2 regions of the Oceanobacillus sp. E9 genome follow, and region 1 is predicted to be linked to the other one. Evidence: a T-box and tRNA genes for the amino acid it is inferred to sense, from the RefSeq annotation. Region 1 holds a T-box; the other holds one or more tRNA genes.
The links. A T-box is a leader RNA that pairs with one kind of tRNA and senses whether it is charged. The one in region 1 lies ahead of pheS (phenylalanine--tRNA ligase subunit alpha), so its partner is inferred to be a tRNA-Phe.

Region 1 (8,208 bases):
AATGCAGCAGCTGTTCCTCCTAAGAGTACTATTACACCTACTATTAAGGCTATAATTCCTTTGGAGAGACCCTTCTTTGATTTGTTATTCGTATTTTCTTCCAAAACATTTACCCCTTTCTGTTACTGTTCTCTTAACAAGTTTATTACATTACTGAAAAACATATAATAAAAAATTGCTTCAATTTTTTATATCATTTAACAGATAGGTAGTCAAATATATCTAATAATCTTCTAAATAGATATATATATTAAAAGTTTCATATAAGTTTTAAATTCAAGAGATTATTATGGTCCTATATACTTATTTGTGTACGATATTATGTAAATAATTGAAGAAATAAAAGATTTGTTTTAAAGGAATTGTCGAATTGTTAGTTCTTTATTCTCATTTTTGATTTTATTTTCTTTTTACTCTTATAAGCAAATTGTATGTAATTAATGTGTAAATAATTTTCTTTATTTTAAATAATGAGAGGGGATAAGGAAAAAAGTCCTTGTTAAAATGAAATTTATTCATTAGAGATTTTGTTCTCGTTTGCTGAAAAGAAGAAGGAGATCAAGGTGAAAAATATTCAAAAGAATATGTCCCCGATCTCCTATGTCTAGATTACAGCTGCTTTACACCAGATTCTAAAGACTGTATCATTTCTTTTCGTTCTTGATCATCAGAGTGTTTCCATATTAGTTCAAATAGTACTCCTAGACCAGGAAGCATTTTTTCCTCACCATTTTGAATGGCATCCACAATTGTAGCTTCTAGTTGTTGCTCGTCATTATTGGAAATGTTGGAATAAATTGCTTTACGTAAATTTAAATCCATCAAACACACTCCTCTTGAAATAGTGGACTAAACATAGTTTGACCACAACGACAAAATATATGTATGATAAAGGTAGGAAAAAAACGAAGGATGTTTTGAATAATGATTACCTCTATAAAAAATGAAAAAGTGAAAAACTTGAAAAAATTGCATCGGAGAAAAGATCGGGAAAAAACCAATACATTCCTAATCGATGGTATCCATCTAATTCAAGAAGCCTTAAATAGTAAATGGATTATTCAAGAATTGATCATTGTTGAAGGATATGAAATACCAAACGAAGCTAAAGGTATTCCTGTAGAGTATGTAAGTGAAAATGTATTAAAAGAAATATCACAAACACAAACTCCTCAAGGAATCATCGCTGTGGTAGAAATGAATAAGTCCAATGTACAAGTAGATAACGAGTTGATTATTCTTCTTGATGCCATTCAAGACCCTGGAAATATGGGGACGATCATCCGAACTGCTGATGCAGCTGGTGTAGATGCAGTTGTATTAGGTGAAGGATGTGTGGATATATTTAATGATAAAGTTATCCGGGCTACGCAAGGGTCAATTTTTCACATACCAATTTATACTGCACCATTAGAACAAGAAATACATAAGTTACAATCACAAGGATTTTCTATTTTAGCAACTGCATTGCAAGATGCAGTGGACTATAGAGAAGTTAACAACCAAAATAAGGTGGGCTTAATTCTAGGTAATGAAGGATCGGGAATAGATCCTTCATTATTAAACATAGCAAATCAACGTATAAATATTCCTATCTATGGAAAAGCTGAATCATTAAATGTAGGTATTGCAGCTGGGATATTAATGTATCATTTAAAAAAATAACCTTGCATGCTTCGTACGTTTTTTCTATAATGGTTTTATTACTAAAAAATCAATACAAGCGATGAAGGAGCAAGCAAAACTCATTTTTAATCAATATAGGGAGGGAATGTCCAGACTGAAAGCATTCCTATTGATAAAGAGAATTGCATTTCACTCTGGAGCTAACACTTGGACCATAAATGAATGTAAAGGTGATTCGGAACCATCCGTTATCAGGGGAAAGTTGGATTATTTGATATAATGTATAATCAACAAGGGTGGTACCGCGATCTTAAAGCCTCGTCCCTTTCTGGGATAGGGGCTTTTTTATATGTAAATCGGTTTTTCGTATTGATGAAATAAAATAGGGAGGTATAAAGAATGAAAGAAGAATTACACACCATCCGTGATGAGGCCATTGCTTCTGTCGAAGAAGCAAATGATATGAAATCATTACAGGATCTAAAAGTAAAATATTTAGGAAAAAAAGGGTCGTTAACGAGTGTTTTAAGAGGAATGGGGAAATTATCAAAGGAAGAACGCCCTGTCGTTGGTGAAATAGCCAACCAAGTTCGCGAACAAATTACGGCAGCGCTTGATCAGAAAACAGAAAAAATTGAAGAAGAAGCGTTAAATGAGAAATTAGAGAAAGAAACGATTGACGTCACTTTACCGGGGAACCCGGTACACATAGGTGGTAAACATTTATTAACCAGTGTTGTTGAAGAAATAGAAGATTTATTTATAGGTATGGGATATGAAGTAAAGGAAGGTCCGGAAGTGGAAACAGATTACTTTAATTTTGAAGCATTAAACCTTCCTAAAGACCATCCAGCAAGAGATATGCAGGATACATTTTTTATTACAAATGAGTTGTTACTTCGCACACAAACTTCACCAGTCCAAGCACGTACTATGCAGGCATACAATGGAGAGAAGCCAATTAAAATGATATGCCCTGGTAAGGTTTATCGTCGAGATACTGACGATGCGACTCACTCTCATCAATTTAGACAAATTGAAGGATTAGTTATTGATAAAAATATTACACTAAGTGATTTAAAAGGAACGTTAGACATTTTTGCAAAGAATATGTTTGGAGAAGATCGAGAAATTCGATTGCGTCCATCATTCTTCCCATTTACAGAGCCATCCGTAGAAATGGACGTTTCATGTAAAGTGTGCAGTGGTCAAGGATGTTCTGTGTGTAAGCAGACTGGTTGGATTGAGATCTTGGGTGGTGGAATGGTACATCCCCGAGTTTTAGAGATGAGTGGCTATGATCCAAAAGTTTACAGCGGTTTTGCGTTTGGAATGGGGCAAGAGCGTATCGCAATGCTAAAATATGGCGTCAACGATATTCGTCATTTTTATACCAATGATATTCGATTCTTAAACCAATTTCACCAAGCATAAATCGGAAAGAGATAAAGGAGGAAGACCATGTTAGTATCTTATAATTGGCTAAAAAATTACGTTAACTTAGAAGCGGTTACACCCGAAGAGCTTGCAGCGAAGATTACAAAATCAGGAATTGAGGTAGAAGGGATCGAACACATCGCAGGAAAAAACGAAAATATAGTAGTTGGCTATGTGGAATCGTGTGAAAAACATCCTGATGCAGATAAATTAAATTTGACACAAGTAAATATTGGAGAAGAGACATTACAAATTGTATGTGGTGCGCCAAATGTAGCTAGAGGGCAAAAAGTTGCGGTAGCCAAACCAGGTGCAGTGCTACCAGGGAATATGAAAATAAAAAAAGTAAAACTTCGTGGTGTGGAATCAAATGGAATGATTTGCTCACTTCAAGAACTTGGATTAGAAGAGAAGTATATCCCTACAGATATTGCAGAAGGAATATTTGTATTCCCAGAAGAGGAAGATATCGAAGTTGGATCAAATGTTGATCAGTGGTTGAATTTAACAGACGCTGTTTTAGATTTAGACGTTTTAGCTAATCGTCCTGATGCACTTAGCATGTTGGGAGTAGCTTATGAAGTTGCAGCTGTTTTAAATCAACCAATTGAATTACCGAGTGGAAAAATCGATTATGTTGGTGAGAAAGTATCTGATCAGATTGATGTCAACATTGAAGCTAAAGATCTAAATCCGTATTATGGAGCATTTATCGTTAAAGATGTAAAAATTAAACCATCACCTTTATGGATGCGAAATTACCTAATGGCTTCAGGAATTCGACCTATTAATAATGTAGTTGATATTACGAACTATGTACTCTTAGAGTATGGTCAACCACTGCATGCATTTGATTTCGATCGTTTTGGTTCAAACAAAATTGTTATTCGAAGAGGAAACGATGGTGAAGTAATCCAAACATTGGATGAACAAGAAAGAAAACTAACCAAAGATAATCTTGTGATTACTAATGGTAGTGAGCCGGTTGCCTTAGCAGGAGTTATGGGAGGAGCAAATAGCGAGGTTACTGATAAGACGGTTAACGTATTATTAGAAGCTGCGTATTTCGAAGCTACTTCAGTACGACACACGGTTAGACAAACAGGTTTGCGAAGTGAATCAAGTACCCGTTTTGAAAAAGGTATTGATCCTAATCGAATTGTAGAAGCAGGGTTAAGAGCATGTCAACTCATGCAGAGATATGCAGGTGGAAAAGTATTACAAGGTTATGCAGAAGAAAATCATCTAGATGTAAAAGCAACAACAGACGTAAAAGTGCCACTTGACCAAGTAAATCAACGACTTGGTATGGAATTATCGGAAAAAGATGTACAGTCTGTCTTGAATAGATTAAAATTTAATTTTGATCAAGATGGTCATACATTTATTGTTCATGTACCAACTCGTCGTAGTGATATTAAAATTTTCGAAGATATGTTAGAGGAAATTATCCGTATTCATGGGTACGATTATCTACCATATACGATACCACAAGGTTGGGTGAAATCTGGTGGCCTAACAGAAAATCAACTACTGCAACGGAAAGTTAGGGAGTTCATGATGAGCAGCGGTGCAATGGAAACATTAACATATTCTTTAACTAATGAAAAAAATGCAAAGCGATTAGTCACTCCTAATATTGATATAGACAATAGTTATCCAATTTCATTAGCTATGCCAATGAGTGAGGATCATAAATATTTGCGTTTAAGTATTGTACCTGAATTGCTACGTACATTACAACATAACGTTGCCCGAAAGCAAACAGACTTAAATTATTTTGAAATTGGAAAAGTATTTATTTCAGAAGAACAAGAATTAACGCACCAACCAACAGAAAAATTACATTTAGCCGGGGCATATACAGGTTTATGGCATAATCATCCTTGGCAACAAGAGAAAAAGCCGGTTGATTTCTTTGTAGTTAAAGGGATTATTGAAAGTTTATCTAGCTATTTGCAAATAAATATTTCGTTTAAACAAATTCAAATGAAAGATATGCATCCAGGACGCTGTGCTGAACTTAACATTGATGGAGAAAAAATAGGCTATATGGGTCAACTACATCCAAAAACAGCGAATCTCTTCGACTTACCGGAGACTTATGTTTTTGAAATAGACTTAGACACTGTATTTGAAAAATATAACAATGTTCCATCCTTTACAGATATTCCGAGATATCCATCCGTATCTCGTGATATTGCGTTTATCCTTGATACTGAAGTATTCGCGGGTGAAGTACAACAGTATATACAAGAAATAGGAGCACCATTAGTGAAGGAAGTCTTCATATTTGATGTATATCAAGGGGAACATTTGGAAGAAGGAAAAAAATCTGTTGCATATCGATTAATATATCAAGATCCTGCAAAAACATTGCAAGATGACGAAGTGGATAGTTCTTATCAACAAATTGTAGAATCTGTAAATAAGAAATTTGGTTCTTACGTTCGGTCATAATGTAGAGATTTAATAAATTATTAGTTTTACTAAAAAGATAAATGATTTCTAAATCAATGTAAGAAACAAATCAAGATTAGTGGGTAAGGTCATCGATCGATGACTTACCCATTTTTGATTGTAGTGAAGTGAACAAAGTATACGATGGCTAACTTTAATAATGAGGAAGGTAATGGGGAGGAAGACTCCGTATTAAGCTCAAATAAATGAGTTGAATAATCGCTCAACATGATGGACGAAGTCTTATTGCTCATCCATGGAAAGAAGTATCAGTTTATAATTTTTGGAAGTGACCAATCAATCTCTTCTACATTATTCTTACGTAAAATTTGATTAGCAAGAGAAAAATGATTAGACTCAAAGAATCCGCGATAAGCCGATAATGGACTTGGGTGAGGAGCTTTTAAGATAATGTGTTTATTTGTGTCGATTAGCTCCCCTTTCTTCTGAGCTGCACCACCCCAAAGTAAAAATACAACCGGATGTTCTTTTTGATTGAGTGTTTGAATGACTTTGTCAGTAAACAATTCCCAACCTTGACCTCGATGAGAATGAGCTTTTCCTTCACGCACTGTTAATACATTGTTTAATAATAATACTCCTTGTTTAGCCCAATATGTAAGGTGACCATGGTTAGGCATACTTATGCCAAATTCATGGGTTAATTCCTTAAATATATTTTTTAAAGATGGCGGTATAGTTATCCCAGGCTGTACAGAAAAACTTAATCCATGTGCTTGGTTTGGACCATGATAGGGATCCTGACCCAATATGACTACTTTTACTTTATGAAAGGGAGTAAGATGTAGCGCGTTAAATATATCTTCCATTGCTGGATGGATCTTCTCTTCTGTATATTCTTTCTTCAAGAAACTCTTTAATCTTAGGTAGTAGTCTTTTTTAAATTCATCCTCTAACAAAAGGGACCAATCATTATGTAAAGGGTTTTTCATTTCGTATCATCCTTACAGTAGTTTTTGTGCTTTCTGGGTATTAGCAAAATGCGTTTTCGCATATTTATCAAGCGCTTCGAAACCTTTGGAACGCATAATTCTGGCTGCTGTTTGATCAACCTTTGCGGAAGCTCCTTTAGGTAGTTCAATTTTTGCATCTTCAGATAGTTCATCCATTGCTTTTACAAATCTTGATCTAGCCAATATGGAAGCAGCTGCTACACTAACAGAATGACTTTCCGCTTTCGTAATAAAAGTAGTGTTTGGATGAAGCGTTTTTTTCTCTGATTGTAAATACTTTTTGTAAACGGGCGGTTGGCAAAACTGGTCGATAACAATACCTTTTAAGGAATTCACATCAATTTTTTGTAATAATTTATCAATAGCATGATGATGGAGCATAGCTTTCATCTTTCCTTGTGTCCAACCTTTTGCCTGCAATTTATTATACTTTTCATTAGGGAGCAAAAGGAGCGTATAAGGAATTTGTAACTGGACAATTTCCTTTGCGATTTGTTTAATCTTTGTATCGTTCAAATGTTTTGAATCACGTACACCAATTTGTTTTAGTTTTACTTGCTGCTCTTTTGTTGCAAATAATGCCGCTACTGTAATTGGCCCAAAGTAATCACCTGTACCTGCTTCATCAGACCCGATATGATTGTCAGTAAATAATCCGGCATGTGGAGAATAAGATTGTTTTTGATCTAACGCTTGTTTCTTTTTATCTTTTACAGTAATGTCAGCCCACTTCATGGCTTCGGATTCAGGGGCAGAGCCTTGGAAGAGAACTTTCCCTGATTGATAAGCAGTTATTACTGCATTATTTGTTTTCGCACGAAAAATAGCTCCTTGTGGTGTAGATGTGAGCTGTGGAATATAATATTTCTTCATTTCTTGAATTTGTTCTTTTGTAGTTACAATTACTTGTTGACTCATTTTTTGACCTCTCTCCAATCCTTACATACATTAGACTATAGCAAATTGAGCGATACATTGAAATACTTCTTTTTATAACAACTTCATGTTACTATTATATGAGAATTATTGTCGCAGGAGGCAACATTATGAGTCAAGAAGATAAACAGCGAATTACAGTTGAAATATATAATCGTAAATACCATATCGTTGGAGAAGAATCTGAAAGACATGTAAAATTAGTAGCGAATCTTGTCGACCAAAAAATGAACGAGATTCATGAAGTGAATAAGCAATTGGATACTTCTAGTCTTGCAGTTTTAACTGCGATAAACACGATGAATGACTATTTAAAACTAAAAGAAGATTACGCCACGCTTTTAGGATCGATAAAGAAGAAAGAGGATTAAAAACATATGTTAGATATATTATTATTTTTACTTTTGATTTTTGGGTTTTTAATGGGATTGAAGCGAGGTTTTATCCTTCAATTACTTCATTTAACAGGTTTTATTGTTGCTTTTGTCTTGGCTGTAATGTATTACAAGCCCCTAGGTGAGCAACTAGCATTGTTTATCCCTTATCCAGAGTTGTCTAGTGACAGTTCATGGGCTAACTTTCTACAATCGTTACCACTTGAAGGCGCGTTTTATAATGCGATTGCGTTTGCGCTTATCTTTATTGCGGTGCGAGTAATTTTACAGATAATTGCTTCAATGTTAGATTTTGTAGCATCGATACCTATTATTAGTTCAGTTAATAAGTTATTAGGCGCAGTATTAGGGTTTCTTGAGATATACTTACTAACTTTTAT
Region 2 (8,208 bases), 220 kb from region 1:
AAAAATACCTTCTCTTAATCCTTGAAAAAAATGAGAATGTAAAACCCTTTTCCAATTTTTGTTTCTTTTCCTTTCTTTTGCTATATGCTTTATAGCAAATAATCCCTTTGACCCTTTTCTTACGATGAAAAAACTCGCGATCACTGCACAAGCGAACAACAGAAAAGAAATTCCAAAGATTACATTATATCCGACATCATCTACCATATTCGCAATGATAAAGCCTGCTAATAATGGGCCAACCATACCTGCAAATGAACTTAAAATGCCGAACACGCCATTGAACATATCTCTTGTATCCGGCTCCGTAATTTCAAAAGTCATAACATGAAATGCTAACCAAAAAAATCCGTAACCAATACCGATTAAGCACCCTAGTATAAAGTTATAATAAGCTGCCAACTCCCCAATAAACAAGACACAAACAAAAAATAGGCAAAGAAATAGTATACCAACGCGTAAAATAAGTATGCGATCAATGGCTTTGGATAACTTCCCTGCCCATACAAACGCAAGTGCCTGGAAAATATAACTAGCTAAATTATAATTAGCTATTGTTATTAATTCTCCAGATTGTTTCCAGATATAAACGTTAACAAATGTATTAGATAAGAAAATACCTCCTGAATATAATCCACCAATCAATAAAAGAATAACTAAGTCACGATTTTCAATTTTATGTTTTTGATAATAATTGTTTATTTGTTGGAACATCATAAACGACTCCTTCTTTTCAAACTTTATTTTTTGCGAAGGAGGCGTATCTATACAAAAAAAACACGTGAAATTCATTTCACGTGTTTTAATTTATAGTTGTATATTACTTAGCTTCTTCGTAGTTTTTCGCTACTTGATCCCAATTAACTACATTCCAGAATGCTGAAATGTATTCTGGGCGTTTATTTTGATACTTAAGGTAATAAGCATGTTCCCAAACATCAAGTCCTAAAATTGGAGTTTTACCATCCATTAATGGTGAATCTTGATTTGGTGTGCTTGTAATTTCTAGTTCTCCGTTGTTAACAATTAGCCATGCCCAGCCAGAACCGAAACGTCCTGCTGCAGCTGCTGCAAATTCTTCTTTGAATTTGTCTAATGAGCCAAATTTAGCATTAATTTTATCAGCTAATTCACCTGTTGGCTCACCGCCACCATTTGGTGATAGTAACTTCCAAAATAGACTGTGGTTAGCATGTCCGCCACCGTTGTTGCGTACTGCAGTTTTTGCACTTTCAGGGACTGCATCGAGATTGCTTATTAATTCTTCTACAGACTTACTTTGAAGATCTGCCTGTCCTTCCAATGCATCATTTAATTTAGTTACATACGTGTTGTGGTGTTTCGTATGATGAATGTTCATTGTTTCTTTGTCGATTGTTGGCTCCAATGCATCATATGCATATGGTAATTCAGGTAATTCAAATTTTGCCATGTTTATCTTCCTCCTCAAAATAAATGATGTAAAGGTTTATGTCCCTTTATAGTAAAAAGATTATCAAAGCTTTTAAGCAGTTGCAAACGATATGCTTTATATTTCCAATGTTTTGTATTCGATTTCATCTTCAAATACAAAAAAACAAGCTTTTGCTTGTTTTTAAAAGTGGCTCGGGACGGAATCGAACCGCCGACACAAGGATTTTCAGTCCTCTGCTCTACCGACTGAGCTACCAAGCCATATTAAATTAATTTTAACTAATTTAATTTAAACTAATTCTGATATTAATTTATATACCGTTCTTATATCAAATTTTCATCAGTAAGTCACACTTCCACACTACAATTGTTTTTACTAAGTGATAACACCTGCATCTTCAAGTTTATAGAGAGAAGTCTACATCACTAGAAGTTACACTTGTAACTCTACCGACTAAGCTACACGCTATAATCGATGTAAAATATGTATGGAGGAGGTAGAGGGATTCGAACCCCCGCGCGGTTTGACCCGCCTCTCGGTTTTCAAGACCGATCCCTTCAGCCGGACTTGGGTATACCTCCGAATTGGTTAAATGGTGGACCCTGCAGGACTCGAACCTGCGACCGATCGGTTATGAGCCGATAGCTCTAACCAACTGAGCTAAGGGTCCTTCTACTTAATTTTAATCATGGGGCGACCGGTGGGGATTGAACCCACGAATGCCGGAGCCACAATCCGGTGCGTTAACCACTTCGCCACGACCGCCATGATTTATATGGTAGCGGCGGAGGGGATCGAACCCCCGACCTCACGGGTATGAACCGTACGCTCTCGCCAGCTGAGCTACACCGCCATGGCTCCACAGGTAGGATTCGAACCTACGACCGATCGGTTAACAGCCGATTGCTCTACCACTGAGCTACTGTGGAATAATCATTAAAAGTCTTGTTTATGTAATAACAGCAACGAAATATAATTTATCATGTTTAACAAAATCTGTCAAACATTTTTTTGCGTCTTTGCAAAAGTTTTTATTTCGTTTTTCGACTGCAAAATTTATAATAGCACGTTTTTTTTCATATTTCAACATAAATTTTAATAGATTATGCATTTTTTTATTTTTTTCAGTTAAACCCGGTCAAATTTCTTTTATTTTGAATATTTCCTACTTCAATATATTAGTTTATTATACTATATATATTGGGTAGAAATAGCGTAAGTTAAAGGCCAGGTTCTACTTCCCTAATACTTCCTATACATTAATAAACCACTCTTAGTAATTATAGAATTGATACACAGATTAAAGAGTTCAGTAAATTAAGTTTGAAGAATTGAAACTTGATGGAGGTTAATCTTTGCTACAACAACTGAACTACATGGAGAATATGGCGAAACAAATCAAAATCAACTAGGAAGAATAAACTTTCCCTAGTTGAGCTTGAGCTTGACTGTGATAAAGGAAGCTATTCAAATTCATAGACACTATTTAAAATTTCAATCAAAACTTTTCTGTTTCATTAATTAATATGCATTATATTTTTGAAGTATTTCCTGTAATTTAAGTGCTATGGCGATATTACCTTTCACCTTTAATTTTCCCGTCATATAAGCCATAGTCGTATTCAATTTGTTGTTTGCAAGTTTAATGAAATCTTTTGTATCTATTTGAATCAGACAATCTACGTTATTTATTTTTTCTTGAGTAACATAAGGATTTTTTCCTTTTAGAAAGAGAATATACTCTTCCTTTGTATCTTTTAAAGACACTTTTACCACACTTTCAATTTCATTCACAATCTCCGGATTAATCTTTAATTGATTTTCTAATTCTTCTACTAATTTCTCTATCTCCCCCATTTAATAACCCTCCTTTACTTCTATATTACTAATACCAGATTGATCTGAAAAGACAAATTTATCTAACATCATTATTTATTGGTTACGGCAAAAAAATTAAAATTAGTTGATTGCTAACATGAGTCAATTTCATAATTGGCAAGTTTAATTAAATAACGAATAACTAATGAAATGTTTCAGTAATAGGAAAAATTAATTCTTATCCGTACCTACTAAAATGGAACTGTCTGCAATTGGAATCTACCAATGAAACATTCGGCTTTAATACCAAATAACTTAAGATGATATGGACTTAAGTGTTAAGAATAAATTATATAGAAACACTTCTTAATGAATCAAATTCAAGCGCATTCACTAATTTTTTAAGACATTATTTTGGTACATTTAACTGATGATTCACTATATAAAAATGGTCAAATAATCGCGTTTTCTGCATATGAATAGTATGTAAAAAATAAAAATTGTCTTCATTTTTAACCTGTACTAGCCTACAAAAAAGTAATACCTAAAAATTAATAGTAAATTTATTATTTATAAAGAAAATCGCAGAGAAGTTTTCACCTCTCTACGATTTTTTATAATTAATTTTCCTATTCACCTAATACATTCTCTGCAATATTCACAGCATGGTCGCCAATTCTTTCAAGGTTACTAATAATATCAACAAAGACAATACCTGCTGATCCGTTACATAGACCTTCATTCATACGAATGATGTGACTTTTACGGAATTTGCGCTCCATTTTATCAATTTGATCTTCTTTTTGAATAACTTCTAGTGCTGCTTCTCTATCTTTAAGTTCTAATGATTCAATTGCCTGTTTTACTGTCATAGCAGTCAAATCAAACATATTATTTAAGTCTTCCATAGCTTGGTCTGTTAAAATTACTTTGTTTGACATTTTGTAATCAATCAATTCCACTATATTCTCAAAATGATCACCTATACGTTCAATGTCTCGTACAGTGTTCATAAGAGCAGTGTGCTCAGCACTTTCAACTTCTGATAAAGATGTTGACGCAATTTCAACTAAATAATCCGTGATTTTTCTATCTAGATTATTTAAGGCACCTTCAACTTGCAACGCCATCTCAGAATTCTTTTCATTTTGTGTTGTCACATATAAATGTGTTTCTTCAAGACCTTTATGCGCATAGCTACCCATTCTTACAACTTCAGCTTTTGCTTGATCCAATGCTAAAGATGAAGATTGTTGGATGAATATTGGATCTAAGTGCATTGGTTTATATTCAATGATTGTGTCATCACCAGGTATAAGTTTAGTTACAAACCAGGCAAGAGCTGCTATAAATGGAAATTGTACAATTGTATTAGCAATATTAAAACTTCCATGCCCGAAAGCAATTGTCATTTCTGGATTTAGATTGAGCCAATCCTGTAAAAATGCAACATAATTTGTAAATGGTATTAACAGTAATAAGAAGACAGTTGCTCCTATTAAATTAAAAGTTACGTGAGTTAATGCCGCTCTTTTTGCAGCTACAGATGCACCAATACTAGCAATAATTGCAGTTATTGTTGTTCCTATGTTATCCCCAAATAATACTGGTAGAGCAGCGCCTAATTCAATTGCGCCTTCAGAATATAATCCTTGTAATATCCCTATTGTTGCAGATGAACTTTGAACAATTAATGTAAATACCGTTCCAATTACTACTCCTAAGATTGGAGTTTCGCTCATTGATACAGTAAGTTCATGAAACGCTTCTAAAGAGCGAAGTGGCGACATTCCACTACTCATTAATTCTAAACCAAAGAAGAGGGAACCAAAACCAAATACAGCTTGTCCTGCTGCATTGACGATTGGTTTCTTAAAGAAGAATAATAAGAAAGCACCAAGAGCCATTATAAGCAATGCATATTCACCTAAATCAATACCAATGATAAATGCAGTTACTGTAGTACCGATATTGGCACCCATAATTACCCCAATAGCCTGTCTTAAAGTCATAAAACCTGCATTTACCAGCCCAACAGTTAATACTGTTGTTCCGGAGCTACTTTGTATAAGTACAGTAACAATTATACCAGCGAGTACTCCTAGAAACGGATTGCTTGTAAAGCGATCCAGAATATCTCGAAGACGATCGCCTGCTGATTTTTGTAAACCATCACCCATGTATTTAATACCTAGCAGGAATATTCCTAAACCTCCGATAAATTCAATTAATAGTGTTTGTACATCGATATCCACGTATTACTTCATCCCTTCTAAGGCTTATGTTTTTTCTTGTAGAATTTTGTGCCTTATCCATTATTGATGATATTATACTCTTTGTAAAGGTACTTTTGAAAAATTTACATACTCTTAACATTTCTTTACAAATTATTAATGACAGCTTTAGTTACCTTATTTTTGTACAATTATTTCTTTATATGTGCCCTTTCATTTATAATTAATTTCCAATTACAAAAAGCTACAAAATCAGATTTTTATAATTCATTTACTTGTAGCACAAAAATCCCGAAATCAAACCTCTTTTATCAAAAAGAAAGATTTAATTTCGGGATTTAAAACTTATCTACTCACTATAATCTATTTTTTCAATTCGAATTTTGGTTCCATCAACTTCTACCACTTTCACTTTTGAACCTTTTTCTAACCATTGTCCGCCGGTTACTGCACTATAATGTTTCTTATTTATCTCAACTGTACCTGAAGGTCTAAAGTCTGTTAGTGCTTCTCCTTCTGTTTCTAATAAATCTTCATACTCTTTTGATAATGAACTGTATCCTGCTTCTTTCGTTAACTGATCCATAAGAGCTAATTTTGTCCACATTTTCCTACGTTTAAAAACTTTTAAAAATACCAATGATAATCCTGTACCGAAAAGTAGCGCAATAACTGCATATAACCCACTTGCTAAATCTGGTTGTGGTAGCGCTACAGCAGCAATCATTGTACCAAGACCCAGTGTTGCAAGAGTTCCATCATTAACAATTTTCCCGTCAATAATTATTAGTAATAAACCAATAAAATAAACAATAACGATAAGTAAGACTGAGTCTGTATCTAAATAAGCTGTAAAATAAACAGAAATAAATCCAATTCCTAATAAACCAAATATTCCACGCATATTTACTAATACTTCACCTAATAAGAATAATGTTCCTAAAAATAACGCAAGAAAACCAATCCATTGTACATCAAATAAATCCATACTCTACTCGCCCCTTCCTCTCTCTATCTATAATTACGATCTAAGTACAAAAAGGTTTCATAAAAGGAGACAAGACAACTATGCATCCCTTTAAAAAATTATTATTATCCATATTAATTATATTGGTTCTCATAAGTATATTTCAAGATTTAACTAATATTAATAATAACGATTTTACAAAAGAACCAAGTGTTCGAAGTCAACATGCCCAATTTAATATCATACCAGTAAAAGTACTACCTGGAGATACCGTTTTAAGCATAATCGAAAGCCTGCATCAAGGAAGAACCTCAGAGATTAAAATCGACAAACTGCTGAAAGAATTTCGGAATTTAAATCCAACTACAGAACCAACTGAAATAAAAATAGATCATGTTTATTATTTTCCTTTAGAGAAAGAGTAAAAAATGTATTAAAAGAACTAGAACGACTTCACGAAATCGCCTAGTTTCTGAGCGTTTGGGCTGGACGTGGCTGTCAAGCTAATTAGTTGTATATAGTATACAAATTTTGTCATTTTCTAAGTAAAAAAATAAGGCTGATTGAACAGCCTTAAAAAAGAAACGGGATAACGAATAAAGACATCACCATTGAAATTACTCCTAATCCAATTGCGATATTTCCAAGTACATCTATATCTCTACTTCTAGCTACAAAACCGAAGATGATACTTGCAGACCCTAATATTATTGGCCAAACAAAGAATGAAATCAAGGCTAGCGCGATCCCTGCCCAACCATAAAATGTCCCTGGATTTGCGTCTTCTTCTGGAACTTCGCTATCCCTTAGATCATCAGCAGTAAATTCTTGTGCATATTCTTCATTTCTCTTACTATCTAAGTCATGTCCAATAAAAGAAGGATGTTCATCATCCCCATAATGCGGTGCATCCTCTGTATGATTTTTTCTTTCATCTTCCATCATAAAATCCTCCCTCCAACGTATATTTTGATACGACCTTATTTTATGGAGACAGTTACTATTCGAAACTGTTAAAATGTGGTTATCTATCCAATCTTAAATGTTGTCATTTTTTATTTTTTTGCATATCTATATATGAGTGTGAAAAGGAGAGAAGAATATGTCATTTTTTATTAAAGAAATGGTTAAAAGTAAAGTACGCAATTTGACGGTTGGTGAGTTACTACATTACAGCAAACAGTATAATTTTCACATAACTGAACACCAAGCAAGACAAATCATTAACTATTTGAGAACCAATTCCCCTGATCCATTTAAAGCAAGTGACCGTGATCGTATGTTTCATGAATTATCTTCGATTACAGATCCACAGACAGCGCAACAAGCTCAAGCTTTAATGGATGAAGTTATTCAATCTTACGGATTAGGACATCTCTTTAATTAAAAAGAAGCTGATCATAAAGATTTATAATCAACTTCACTAATTTACGCTTCCAATATTTTATCTTTTAATTGATTATCAAAATTACCTTCTTTTAACATTTCTATTTCATGTTTATAAGGAGGTTTTTTATTTTTCTTATCCATACCTACAAATGGTGTTTCCAAAATCTTAGGTAGATCTGATAATTGTGGGTGATGAACTACTTTGTGTAAAGCATCAAAGCCGATATAACCAAAGCCAATATTTTCATGACGGTCTTTATGGGCACCTTGCTCATTTTTACTATCATTCACATGGATAACTTTTAATCTATCTATACCAATGATCTTATCAAAATGCTCTAATACTCCATCAAAATCTTCTACTACATTGTAACCCGCATCGTGAA

Region 2: it encodes a tRNA-Phe, which carries the amino acid that the T-box ahead of pheS (phenylalanine--tRNA ligase subunit alpha) is inferred to sense. The anticodon was not compared.

The regions. Positions count from the first base shown of each region.
Region 1 is NZ_LSNA01000005.1:181,272-189,479, forward strand. Features, by position in the region: gene AQ616_RS04590 (flagellar basal body-associated FliL family protein) at 1-104, opposite strand, end outside; gene sspI (small acid-soluble spore protein SspI) at 610-822, opposite strand; gene AQ616_RS04600 (TrmH family RNA methyltransferase) at 925-1,665, shown strand; T-box leader at 1,718-1,955, shown strand; gene pheS (phenylalanine--tRNA ligase subunit alpha) at 2,026-3,060, shown strand; gene pheT (phenylalanine--tRNA ligase subunit beta) at 3,088-5,523, shown strand; gene AQ616_RS04615 (uracil-DNA glycosylase) at 5,793-6,476, opposite strand; gene rnhC (ribonuclease HIII) at 6,489-7,415, opposite strand; gene zapA (cell division protein ZapA) at 7,544-7,804, shown strand; gene AQ616_RS04630 (CvpA family protein) at 7,811-8,208, shown strand, end outside.
Region 2 is NZ_LSNA01000005.1:396,952-405,159, reverse strand. Features, by position in the region: gene AQ616_RS05660 (MFS transporter) at 1-714, opposite strand, end outside; gene sodA (superoxide dismutase SodA) at 821-1,432, opposite strand; tRNA gene AQ616_RS05650 (tRNA-Phe) at 1,602-1,674, opposite strand; tRNA gene AQ616_RS05645 (tRNA-Ser) at 1,903-1,995, opposite strand; tRNA gene AQ616_RS05640 (tRNA-Ile) at 2,008-2,084, opposite strand; tRNA gene AQ616_RS05635 (tRNA-His) at 2,104-2,179, opposite strand; tRNA gene AQ616_RS05630 (tRNA-Met) at 2,191-2,267, opposite strand; tRNA gene AQ616_RS05625 (tRNA-Asn) at 2,269-2,343, opposite strand; gene AQ616_RS05620 (SCP2 sterol-binding domain-containing protein) at 2,936-3,271, opposite strand; gene AQ616_RS05615 (Na/Pi cotransporter family protein) at 3,862-5,487, opposite strand; gene AQ616_RS05610 (NfeD family protein) at 5,816-6,454, opposite strand; gene AQ616_RS05605 (hypothetical protein) at 6,535-6,858, shown strand; gene AQ616_RS05600 (hypothetical protein) at 7,007-7,375, opposite strand; gene AQ616_RS05595 (DUF2624 domain-containing protein) at 7,536-7,820, shown strand; gene AQ616_RS05590 (deoxyribonuclease IV) at 7,862-8,208, opposite strand, start outside.